Regions from separate parts of the Acrocarpospora sp. B8E8 genome, predicted to be linked through region 1. Evidence: riboswitches for the same ligand, from Rfam matches in the RefSeq annotation. Region 1 holds a riboswitch; each other region holds the start of a gene.

Region 1 (3,269 bases):
CGACTGCGCCTGGTCGATGTACGGCTGCCGCCCCGCCGCCAGGTCGATGAGCGCCTTCTGCGGGAGCTCCCACGCCGTCCGGTAGAGCAGTCTGAGGTCGCCGGGAATTTCGGGAATGTCGTGAACCGAGCCGTCGGCGCGTTTGATCGCGTCCCTGATCCGCTGGGTCCACAGCCCGCGCGCCTGGAGATCGCGTACGAGGTAGCGGTTGACCTGGAGGAACTCGCCGGAGAGGGTTTCGCGTTTGAAGACGTTGGAGACCTGGGGCTCGACGCATTCGTAGCAGCCGGCGATGGACGCGATGGTGGCGGTCGGGGCGATGGCGACGAGCAGCGAGTTGCGCAACCCGGTTCGCGCGATCCTGGCCCGCAGGCGATCCCACTCGGGGCTGCCGGGAACGTCGAAATGATCCGGGTGCAGGACGCCGCGCGCGGCGCGGGTGTCGGCGTAGGCGGGGTGCGGGCCGCGTTCCTCGGCCAGGTCGGCGGAGGTCGCGTACGCGGCGAGCGCGATCTCCTCGGCGATCCGGGTGGAGAGCGCCAGGGCCTCCGGCGAGTCGAACGGCAGCCGCAGCGCGAAGAACACGTCGGCCAGGCCCATCACGCCGAGCCCGATCGGCCGCCAGCGAAGGTTGGCGACCTCTGCTTCGGGCGTCGGATAGAAGCCCAGGTCGATCGTGCGGTCCAGGACGCGTACGGCACTGCGCACGGTCGCGCGCAGCCGTACCAGATCGACGCCGTCCGGCGTGAGATGGGCGGCCAGATTGATGGAGCCGAGGTTGCAGACGGCGGTCTCGCGGTCGGTGGTGACCTCCAGGATCTCGGTGCACAGGTTGGACAGGTGGATCACGTTCTCGGGGAGCGCCGTCTGGTTGGAGGTGCGGTTGGCGGCGTCCTTGAAGGTCATCCAGCCGTTGCCGGTCTGGGCGAGGGTGCGCATCATCCGGCCGTACAGGGTGCGGGCCGGGAACTGCTTGACGAAGCGGCCCTCGGCTTCGGCGGCGCGGTAGGCGGTGTCGAAGGCGGAGCTGTACAGGTCGATGAGGTGGGGAACCTCTTTGGGGTCGAAGAGGGACCAGGGTTCGTCGGCTTCGACGCGGCGCATGAACTCGTCCGGCACCCAGTTGGCCAGGTTGAGGTTGTGCGTCCGGCGGGCGTCCTCGCCGGTGTTGTCGCGCAGTTCCAGGAACTCCTCGATGTCGGCGTGCCAGGTCTCCAGGTAGACGCAGGCCGCGCCCTTGCGCCTGCCGCCCTGGTTGACGGCGGCCACGGAGGCGTCGAGGGTGCGCAGCCAGGGCACGATGCCGTTGGACAGACCGTTGGTGCCCTGGATCAGGCTGCCCCGGGAGCGGACGCGGCTCCAGGAGACGCCGATGCCGCCCGCGTACTTGGACAGCCTGGCGATCTGGGCGTATCGCTCGTAGATGCCCTCCAGCTCGTCCCGGGGCGAGTCGAGCAGGAAACACGAGGACAGCTGGGGGCGGCGCGCGCCGGAGTTGAACAGGGTGGGCGAGCTGGGCAGGTAGGCGAAGTCGGCCATCAGGCGGTAGAGCTCGTCGGCTTCGGCGACGGTCCCGGCCAGGCCGCAGGCGACCCGGAGGAGGAAGTGCTGCGGGCGTTCCAGCACGCGGCGGGTTCCGGGGTGGCGGAGCAGGTAGCGGTCGTAAACGGTGCGCAGGCCGAAATACTCGAACCGGTTGTCGTCGCCGATCAGCTCGTTCAGCTTGTCCGCGTGCGCGGCGACGAAATCGGCCAGCCGGTCCTGGATCAGCCCGGCCCGGTGGGTCGCGGCGATCGACTCCGCGAACGTGCGCACCCCTTCGGCGGCGGCCTCGTCGGCGATCAGCTCGCCGAGCAGCCGGGCGGCCCGTTTCGAGTTCCCCGGATCGGTGATCACCCCGGCCGCCGCGGCCTCGATCATCGCCCATCGATCGGTCATCTGCTCTCCCTCGCGAGTCCGGCACCCCCGGGTCCGGGGTTTCGGCACGCGTCGGAGCACGCGAAGGACCGCGCGGCTCGTCGGCGGGCCCTCCCACGAGGCCCGGCACAACCCGGCGCGGGCATCGGCCCGCGCGTCGGCCGCTGGCAGGTCTTCGGACTCGCGGGCGTCCTACTGGCCGTGGCTTCCCAGGCGCGTGCGCGCCCAGTGCCTGTGACGGCGGTCGTTCCCGCTCACCGCTGCGGGGCAGTCCCGGAATCACACCGGGTTCCCTTTTCACACCCCTCTGAGGAGTGAACCAGCAACGTCGAGAATCCTACATCTAGTGCCGTGCAGATCCGCAACCCCAACAAGTTGTGTTCTAAAGCACCCCAAGATCGGCCAGTACGTCCCTGGCGCGGTACGCTTCGGTGGCCAGCCACGCCCGGAAATCGGCGTCGGCCAGATACATGGGCGCCCACCGGTTCCGCAGCAGGAGGTGCCGCCAGGCCGCCGAGTCGCCGAGGTCGTGGCAGGCGTCCAGCAGCCGGGTCCTGTCCTCGTCGGCGAGCGCGCCGGGCGCGAGCAGCCCCCGCCAGTTCGCGTACGTGAGACGCGCGCCGGATTCCATCAAGGTCGGCGCGTCCACGCCGGGAATCCGTTCGGGGGCGGACACCGCGAGCGCCCGGAGCACGCCGGTCCGCAGGCGGGGCTCCAGGTCGCGGTAGCCGCCGATACCGACCGCGAACCTGCCGTCCAGGAGGGCCGCGGCCACCTGGGGGGTGTCGGCGAAAGGGGCGTATCTGAGCAGCCGGGCGTCCGCGCCGAGGCCGCGGGCGGTCAGACCGTACAGGACATGGTCGGGGCTGCCGGGGCCGCGGCCGGCCATCTCGACCGAGGCGGGATCGCGGAGCAGCGTCCTGGCCAGGCCGTCGAAGTCGCGGAACCGGGAGCGCGGCGCGGCGACGAACAGCAGCCACTCCCCGGCCATCCTGGCCAGCGGCGTGGTACTGGCGATGAGCGCGCCGGCGTCGTTGCCCGCCGCGGCCGCGACCAGCGCGGGCCCGGCCACCATCAGCCGGTCGGAACGCCGGGCCCGGGCGAACTCGGCGATCGTCACGATGCCGCCGTCGCACGGGGCGATCATGATCTTGGGGAGCCGGCCGCGCGCTTCGGCCATGGTCGCGAAAGCCCGGGGAAACAGGTCCCCCGCCGGCGCCGGGACGAACAGGAGGACGGGCCGGGCGAACCTCCGATCCGGCCCGGGCGCGCAACCCAGGGCCACAGCGAGCGTTCCCGCTCCCCACGCGAGAAACCGGCGACGCCGCAAATCCCACCACTTCCTCCCATAG
Region 2 (3,269 bases), on a different contig from region 1:
GATCTGGCCAGGGAGGCGGCTGACTCCAGCCAGCTGACCGACGAGGATCTGGGCCTGGCCAACGTGATCCTCACCAACGGCGCGCGGCTGTATGTGGATCACGCCCATCCGGAGTATTCCACGCCCGAGTGCACCAACCCCCGGGCGGCCGTGATCTGGGACAAGGCGGGCGAACGGGTGATGCACGACGCCGCCGTCCGGGCGTCGGGCATGCCGGGCAACGCCCCCATCCAGCTCTACAAGAACAACACCGACAGCAAGGGCGCCTCCTACGGCTGCCACGAGAACTACCTGATGCGGCGGGCCACGCCGTTCGCGGACATCGTCCGGCATCTGACGCCGTTCTTCGTGTCGCGGCAGGTGGTGTGCGGCGCCGGGAAGGTCGGGATCGGGCAGGATTCCCGCGGCGACGGGTTCCAGATCAGCCAGCGCGCCGACTTCTTCGAGGTCGAGGTCGGCCTGGAGACGACGCTGAAGCGGCCGATCATCAACACCCGGGACGAGCCGCACGCGGACCCGGAGAAGTACCGCCGCCTCCACGTGATCATCGGCGACGCCAACATGTCGGAGATTTCCACTTACCTGAAGCTGGGCTCGACCGCGCTGGTGCTCGCGATGATCGAGGACGGGTTCCTCACCAGCGATCTCTCCGTGGAGTCGCCGGTCGCCGCGCTGCGGGCGGTTTCGCATGATCCGACCTGCAAGTATGAGATCTCGCTGCGGAACGGGCGCAAGATGACGGCCGTACAGCTGCAGATGGAGTATCTGGAGCAGGCCCGCAAGTATGTCGAGGACCGGTATGGCGCGGGTCTGGATGAGATGACCAAGGACGTGCTGAACCGGTGGGAGTCGGTGCTGACCCGGCTGGCCGAGGATCCGATGCAGCTGTCGCGCGAGCTCGACTGGGTGGCCAAGCTGGAACTCCTGGAGGGGTACCGGACGCGGGACAACCTGCCCTGGTCGCATCCCCGGCTCGGGCTGGTCGACCTGCAGTATGCGGACATCCGCCCGGATCGAGGGCTGTACAACCGGCTGGTGGCTCGCGGGCGGATGCAGCGGCTGGTGACCGAGGACGACGTCGAACGCGCCATCGAGACGCCGCCGACCGATACGCGGGCCTATTTCCGGGGGCGCTGCCTCCGGCAGTACAGCGAGTCGGTGGCCGCCGCGTCCTGGGATTCTGTGATCTTCGACATTCCCGGGCGGGAGTCGCTGCAGCGGGTGCCCACGCTGGAGCCGCTGCGCGGGACGAAAGCCCACGTGGGCGAGCTGCTCGACCGGTGCAGGACGGCCGCCGACCTGGTGGCCGCGCTCACCGGCGAAGGATAGCCGGGTTGACGGGTTTGTCCGTTCGGGGGTACGTTCCCGGTGAATTGTGGCGGCGTGAGGGAAATCCGGTGTAACTCCGGTGCGGTCGCGCCACTGTAACCCTCCCGATGAGGGGAGCCAGGTCACCACCCGCCACAGACCGACGACAGGGACGCGTAATCCCGGAGGAGGACCGTGGCGTGAGCCAGCTCTCAGCCCCGCATGTTCAGCCCATTCCGCTTCGCAACCTGGCCTGGTGGGCGCTGGCCGTGCCCGTTCTCCTGCTGGTGGCCTATCTGGTCACCTTCGACCAGGGGGCGATCTCCCAGGCGGGTGACTACCTGCACGAGCTCATGCACGACGGCCGTCATCTGCTCGGCGTTCCGTGCCACTGATGATCCGCCCGCTGTTCGTCCGGGGCCTGCTCGCCGGAATCATCGCAGGACTCGCCGCGGGCGTTTTCGCCTACTTCGCCGGCGAGCCGCACATCGACAGCGCGATCGCCCTCGAAGAGGCCGCCGCGCACGCCCATGCCGAGGTTCCCCTCGTCAGCAGAAGCGGCCAGCTGGGGGGATTGTTCCTCGCCACCGCTTTGTACGGCCTCGCCGTCGGCGGCCTGTTCGGCCTCGCGTTCGCCCTGGTACGGGGGCGTATCGGGCCCCGCTCCGGGAGCGTGTTGTCGATCACCCTGGCGGCGGCCGGATTCGTGGCCGTTGTCCTGGTGCCGTTCGTGAAATATCCGGCTAATCCGCCTGCGGTGGGGGATCCGGCGACGATCGGATCGCGGACGTCGCTCTACCTGGTCGCGGTCGCGATCGGGTTGCTGGCGATGGCCGCCGCCGCGGTCGCGCGCCGGATCTTCGAGGTCAACGGGGAACCGGTGCGGTGGCTGGCGACCGGGTTGGGGTTCCTTGTCCCGGTCACGGCAGCGTGGGTGTTCCTGCCGGTCGTGTCGGAGGTTCCCGAAGGGTTTCCGGCGGACTTGCTGTGGGACTTCCGGGTTTCGTCGTTAGGGACTCAGGTCGTGTTGTGGGGGGTGCTGGGGGTTTCGTACGCGTACCTCTGGCATCGGAGTGAACGGGTGGCCGGGGCGCCGCAGGGCGTACCGGCCTGATCGTGGCTGCGCGAGCGGCGCGGGTGATCGTGGTCGCCCATGGCAGGACGGCGGCCGTCAGGGCCGCCGCCTTCCCGTCCCCTGACGACGTTCTGGAGCTCCCGCCAGCCGGGGACGTCGTCAAGGGCGAGGGGCGGGCCGGGCCCGAGGAGCGTTGCCTGGGCACGGCGCGGTGGCTGGGCGTGGCGGCGGTCGCCGATCCGGGGTTGCGTGACTGCGATCTCGGGCGGTGGCGGGGGAGGGCGTTCGCCGAGGTGGCGGCGGAGGAGCCCGAGGGCGTACGGGCCTGGCTGAGCGATCCCGGCGCGGCGCCGCACGGTGGCGAGTCGGTGGCCGGGTTGATCGCCCGGATGGGGGAGTGGCTCGGTGCGCTCCCCGCCGGGCGGTCGCTGGCGGTCACCCATCCGGCGGTCGTGCGGGCGGTGCTGGTGTCGGCGCTGGGGTTGCCGGATGTCGCGTACTGGCGGGTGGACGTTCCGCCGCTGGGCCGAGTCGAATTGAGCGGATTCGACGGGCGCTGGAACCTTCGCTTACCACAATGGGGACCTTTGATGGGGGCCTCACGGGGGTCCGAAGGAATTTTTCCTGGTTTTTCGGCTATTTCGGAGGCTGGTTTTGAGGGATAGCGGTGGTGGATTCCTTCATTTGACCAGCCTTCTGAGGTTTCGGTCTTGAGAAAAGGGCGTATCTGCGGTGACGTATCCGTTTAGCGCGGTTGTTGGGTTGGCGGATCTGAAACTGGCGCTCGTGCTCAACGCGGTGTCGCCGCGGGTGGGCGGCGTCCTGGTCCGGGGGGAGAAGGGCACGGCCAAGTCGACCATCGTGCGGGCGCTGGCGGCGCTGCTGC
Region 3 (3,269 bases), on a different contig from region 1:
ATACGTACGGGATTGCCCGCCAGCTGCTCCTCGGTGAGCCAGTCGGGATCCTGCCCACCGGCCGCGATGAGCGCGTGGATGAGCGCGTCGCCCTCGTGCCTGGGGAGATCCTCGCCGAGTTCGTAGCCGCTGGCCGCCATCGCGTCCAGCAACCGGACCACGCTCGCGGGCGTGTCCAGGCCGACGGCGTTGCCGATCCGGGAATGTTTCGTCGGATACGCCGACAACATGATCGCGATCCGCCGCTCGGCGGCGGGGACGTGCCGGAGCAGCCCGTGCCGTACCGCGATCCCGGCCACCCGCGCGGCCCGCTCCGGGTCGGCGACATACACGGTGAGCCCGTCCGCGTCGATCTCCTTGAAGGAGAAGGGAACGGTGATGAGCCGCCCGTCGAACTCCGGAATCGCGACCTGCGTGGCCGCGTCCAGCGGCGAAAGCCCGTCGTCCCCCGCCGCCCAGGAAGCCCGATCCCCCGTGAGGCAGAGCCCCTGAATGATCGGGATGTCCAGCTCCGCCAGCGCCCCCACGTCCCAGGCTTCGTCATCCCCGCCCGCCGACGCGGTCGCGGGCTTGGTCCCGCCGGCCGCCAGCACCGTGACCACAAGCGCGTCCACCCGCCGCAAAGCCGCGAAAAGCCCCGGCTCCGCCGTCCGGAGCGACGCGCAGTACACCGGCAGCGCCCGCCCCCCGGCCGCCTCGACGGCATCACAGAGCGCTTCCACGAACGCGGTGTTCCCGGCCACATGATGGGCCCGGTAGTAGAGCACCCCCACCACCGGCCGCGGGAGCTCGTCCCCGGACCCCTCACGGCGCGGTTCATGAACCGGCCGTCCGTCACCCCCATGACGCGGGAGCTCGTCCCCGGACCCCTCACGGCGCGATTCATGATCCGGCGGTCCGTCACTCCCATGACGCGGGAGCTCGTCCCCGGACCCCTCACGGCGCGATTCATGATCCGGCGGTCCGTCACTCCCATGACGCGGCCGCTCGCCCCACTTCCCGGGTTTCTCAGAACGGGGGTCGTGCAGCGGCCCCTCCTCCGCTGGCGACTGTCCAGACGGCAACGGGCCGCCTGCGTCCGCGCGATGGCCGGGACGGGACAGAATGCCCCAGGTGGGCAGTGGGGCGGGCGGTTCGAAGCCGTGGCCGGTGAGGAGCACCGTGTCGGAGAGGAAATGGTGGAGTTCCGCCAGGTTGGCCGGTCCGCCGTGGGCCAGGTACGCGTGTGCCTCGGCGCACACCCCGCCCGGGACGGTGGACAGTTCCATCAACTCGGCGTCGGGAGCCTGCTCACCTCCAAGCACGACCACCGGGACCGGCCCGGCGAGCAGGAGGTCCAAGCCCTCCTCCCAGGCCCGGCGGCCGCCCAGGAGCCGTACGACGACGAGATCGGCGCCGTCCAGCAGGTCAGGAAGATCGTCCGGCCGGAGCCTGGCCGGGTTCGCGAGGCGATAGCCGGCGCCGCTCGCACGGGCGCTGAGCAGGTCGGTGTCGGACGTGGACAGCAGCAGGATCACGCGAGAGCCCTCCCTCGGGGTCCGCGCCCCGGGTCGTCGAAGTCACGACGGCCCGAGTGTCCTGGCTCCCGGCTCGACGCTCCCCCCGGCCTTCCCTGTGACAGTGGCCATGGTGGGGTTCGCTCCCCGGTGACAGTGGCGGGACCGCGCCGGATTCACACCGGCTTCCTCATTCGCCGTCGCCACGAGCAGCGTATGCCAACCACCTTTTCCAGGACAGCCCACCCCACCTTCCCGACTATCGGGATGGCTTCTCATCACCGCGAATCGGGCGGCGACCCTTCGCCGTGACGCGAATGGATAGAACGCTCCAATGCGTACAGATCCACTTCGCGGTGATTTCGGGGGCCCGGCACCGCGCCCCGCGGGGAGCGAAGGGCCGGGCAGGCTTTACCATCCAGGATGTGGCTATTGCGGGACATAGCGGGATATCGGCGCGAAGCGTCCCAGATCTCATCCGGACTGGACCTGATGCCTGCCCCGGAGCCCTGCAGCTTCACCAGGCGGCGGATGGCCCGCTGGCCCGCGTACGCGTTCCTGGCGGCGAGCTCTCCACCGCCGCGCTCCACGCCCTGACCGCCGGCCTCGGCGACGGCTTCATCGAGCTGACCTCCCGCGCGAACATCCAGGTGCGCGCCCTCCGCGACCCGGCCGCCTTCGCCGCCGGAATCGCCGCCGCGGGCCTGCTCCCCTCCGCCACCCACGAACGTGTCCGCAACATCCTCGCCTCGCCACTGACCGGCCTCGGCCCATACGGCGTCCTCGATGTCCGCCCGCTGATCACCGCCCTGGACGAAGGCCTCTGCGCGCGTACGCCCCTGGCGGGCCTCCCTGGCCGATTCCTCTTCGCCCTGGACGACGGCACCGGCGACGTGGCCACCCAGAACGCCGATATATCGGCCATCCCTGACGCCGATTCCCTGCGAATCCTCCTCGCCGGGGAAGACCACGGAATCCGCTGTCCGGTCGAGGTCACCGTCCCGCTCATACTGACCGCCGCGGAATCCTTCCTCACCGAACGAACCGCCCAGAACAGCGAGGCGTGGCGGCTGGCCGAACTCCAGGACGGTCCAGCCCAGGTAGCCGCCCGGGTAGCCGAGCTGTTCACCTCCCATGTCACCGTCCCCGCCCAGACCACCGCCCTGCTCAACACCACCGCTACCGCCCAGGTCACCGCTCGTGCCGCCACCGAGGTCGCCGCCCGGCCCACCGTGGGCCAGACCTCGGCCGAAGGACCCGGTGATCGGCCCGGCGACGGTCGTCCGCCGCTGGGCGTCACTCCGCTGGGCGTCATTCCGCTGAGCGATGGGACGTATGCGATCGGAGCGGCCGTTCCGCTCGGGCGGTTGTCGGCGGCACACGCGGTAGTGCTCGCCGAGGTGGCCGGTTCGGAGGGAATCGTGCGGTTGACGCCCTGGCGCGGGGTGGTCGTGGCCGGGTTGTCGGCGGAGGACGCGGCGTCGGCTGAGGCCGCTCTGGGCGATGCGGGGCTGGTGACCGATCCCCGATCGCCCTGGGTGGGGGTGACGGCGTGCACGGGACGGCCGGGATGCGCGAAGTCGCTGACCGATGTGCAGGCGGACGCGCGGGCGTCGGTGCCGGCGCTCCGCGGGTCGAGGTCCGTGCATTGGGCCGGGTGCGAACGTCGTTGCGGGCGGCCTCGGGGTGAGGTCGTGGATGTGGTGGCGGTTCCGGGGGGTTATCGGGTGGATTTCGAGGGCGTCAGCCGTACCCATAGGGAATTGAACGCGG

The links. Region 1 has a riboswitch for cobalamin ahead of ABGB08_RS43105 (ribonucleoside-diphosphate reductase subunit alpha). Riboswitches for the same ligand answer to the same signal wherever they lie in the genome.
Region 2: linked by a shared signal. The riboswitch ahead of ABGB08_RS41520 (CbtB domain-containing protein) and the one ahead of ABGB08_RS43105 (ribonucleoside-diphosphate reductase subunit alpha) in region 1 are both predicted to bind cobalamin.
Region 3: linked by a shared signal. The riboswitch ahead of cobN (cobaltochelatase subunit CobN) and the one ahead of ABGB08_RS43105 (ribonucleoside-diphosphate reductase subunit alpha) in region 1 are both predicted to bind cobalamin.

Annotation. Positions count from the first base shown of each region.
Region 1 covers NZ_JBDPLV010000068.1:40,274-43,542, forward strand. Annotated here, with positions in the region: gene ABGB08_RS43105 (ribonucleoside-diphosphate reductase subunit alpha) at 1-1,938, opposite strand, end outside; cobalamin riboswitch at 2,066-2,256, opposite strand; gene ABGB08_RS43110 (tripartite tricarboxylate transporter substrate-binding protein) at 2,300-3,202, opposite strand.
Region 2 covers NZ_JBDPLV010000063.1:9,267-12,535, forward strand. Annotated here, with positions in the region: gene dop (depupylase/deamidase Dop) at 1-1,329, shown strand, start outside; cobalamin riboswitch at 1,339-1,477, shown strand; gene ABGB08_RS41520 (CbtB domain-containing protein) at 1,509-1,703, shown strand; gene ABGB08_RS41525 (CbtA family protein) at 1,703-2,422, shown strand; gene ABGB08_RS41530 (histidine phosphatase family protein) at 2,425-3,048, shown strand; gene ABGB08_RS41535 (VWA domain-containing protein) at 3,146-3,269, shown strand, end outside.
Region 3 covers NZ_JBDPLV010000063.1:25,743-29,011, reverse strand. Annotated here, with positions in the region: gene cobN (cobaltochelatase subunit CobN) at 1-1,517, opposite strand, end outside; cobalamin riboswitch at 1,551-1,733, opposite strand; gene cobG (precorrin-3B synthase) at 1,922-3,269, shown strand, end outside.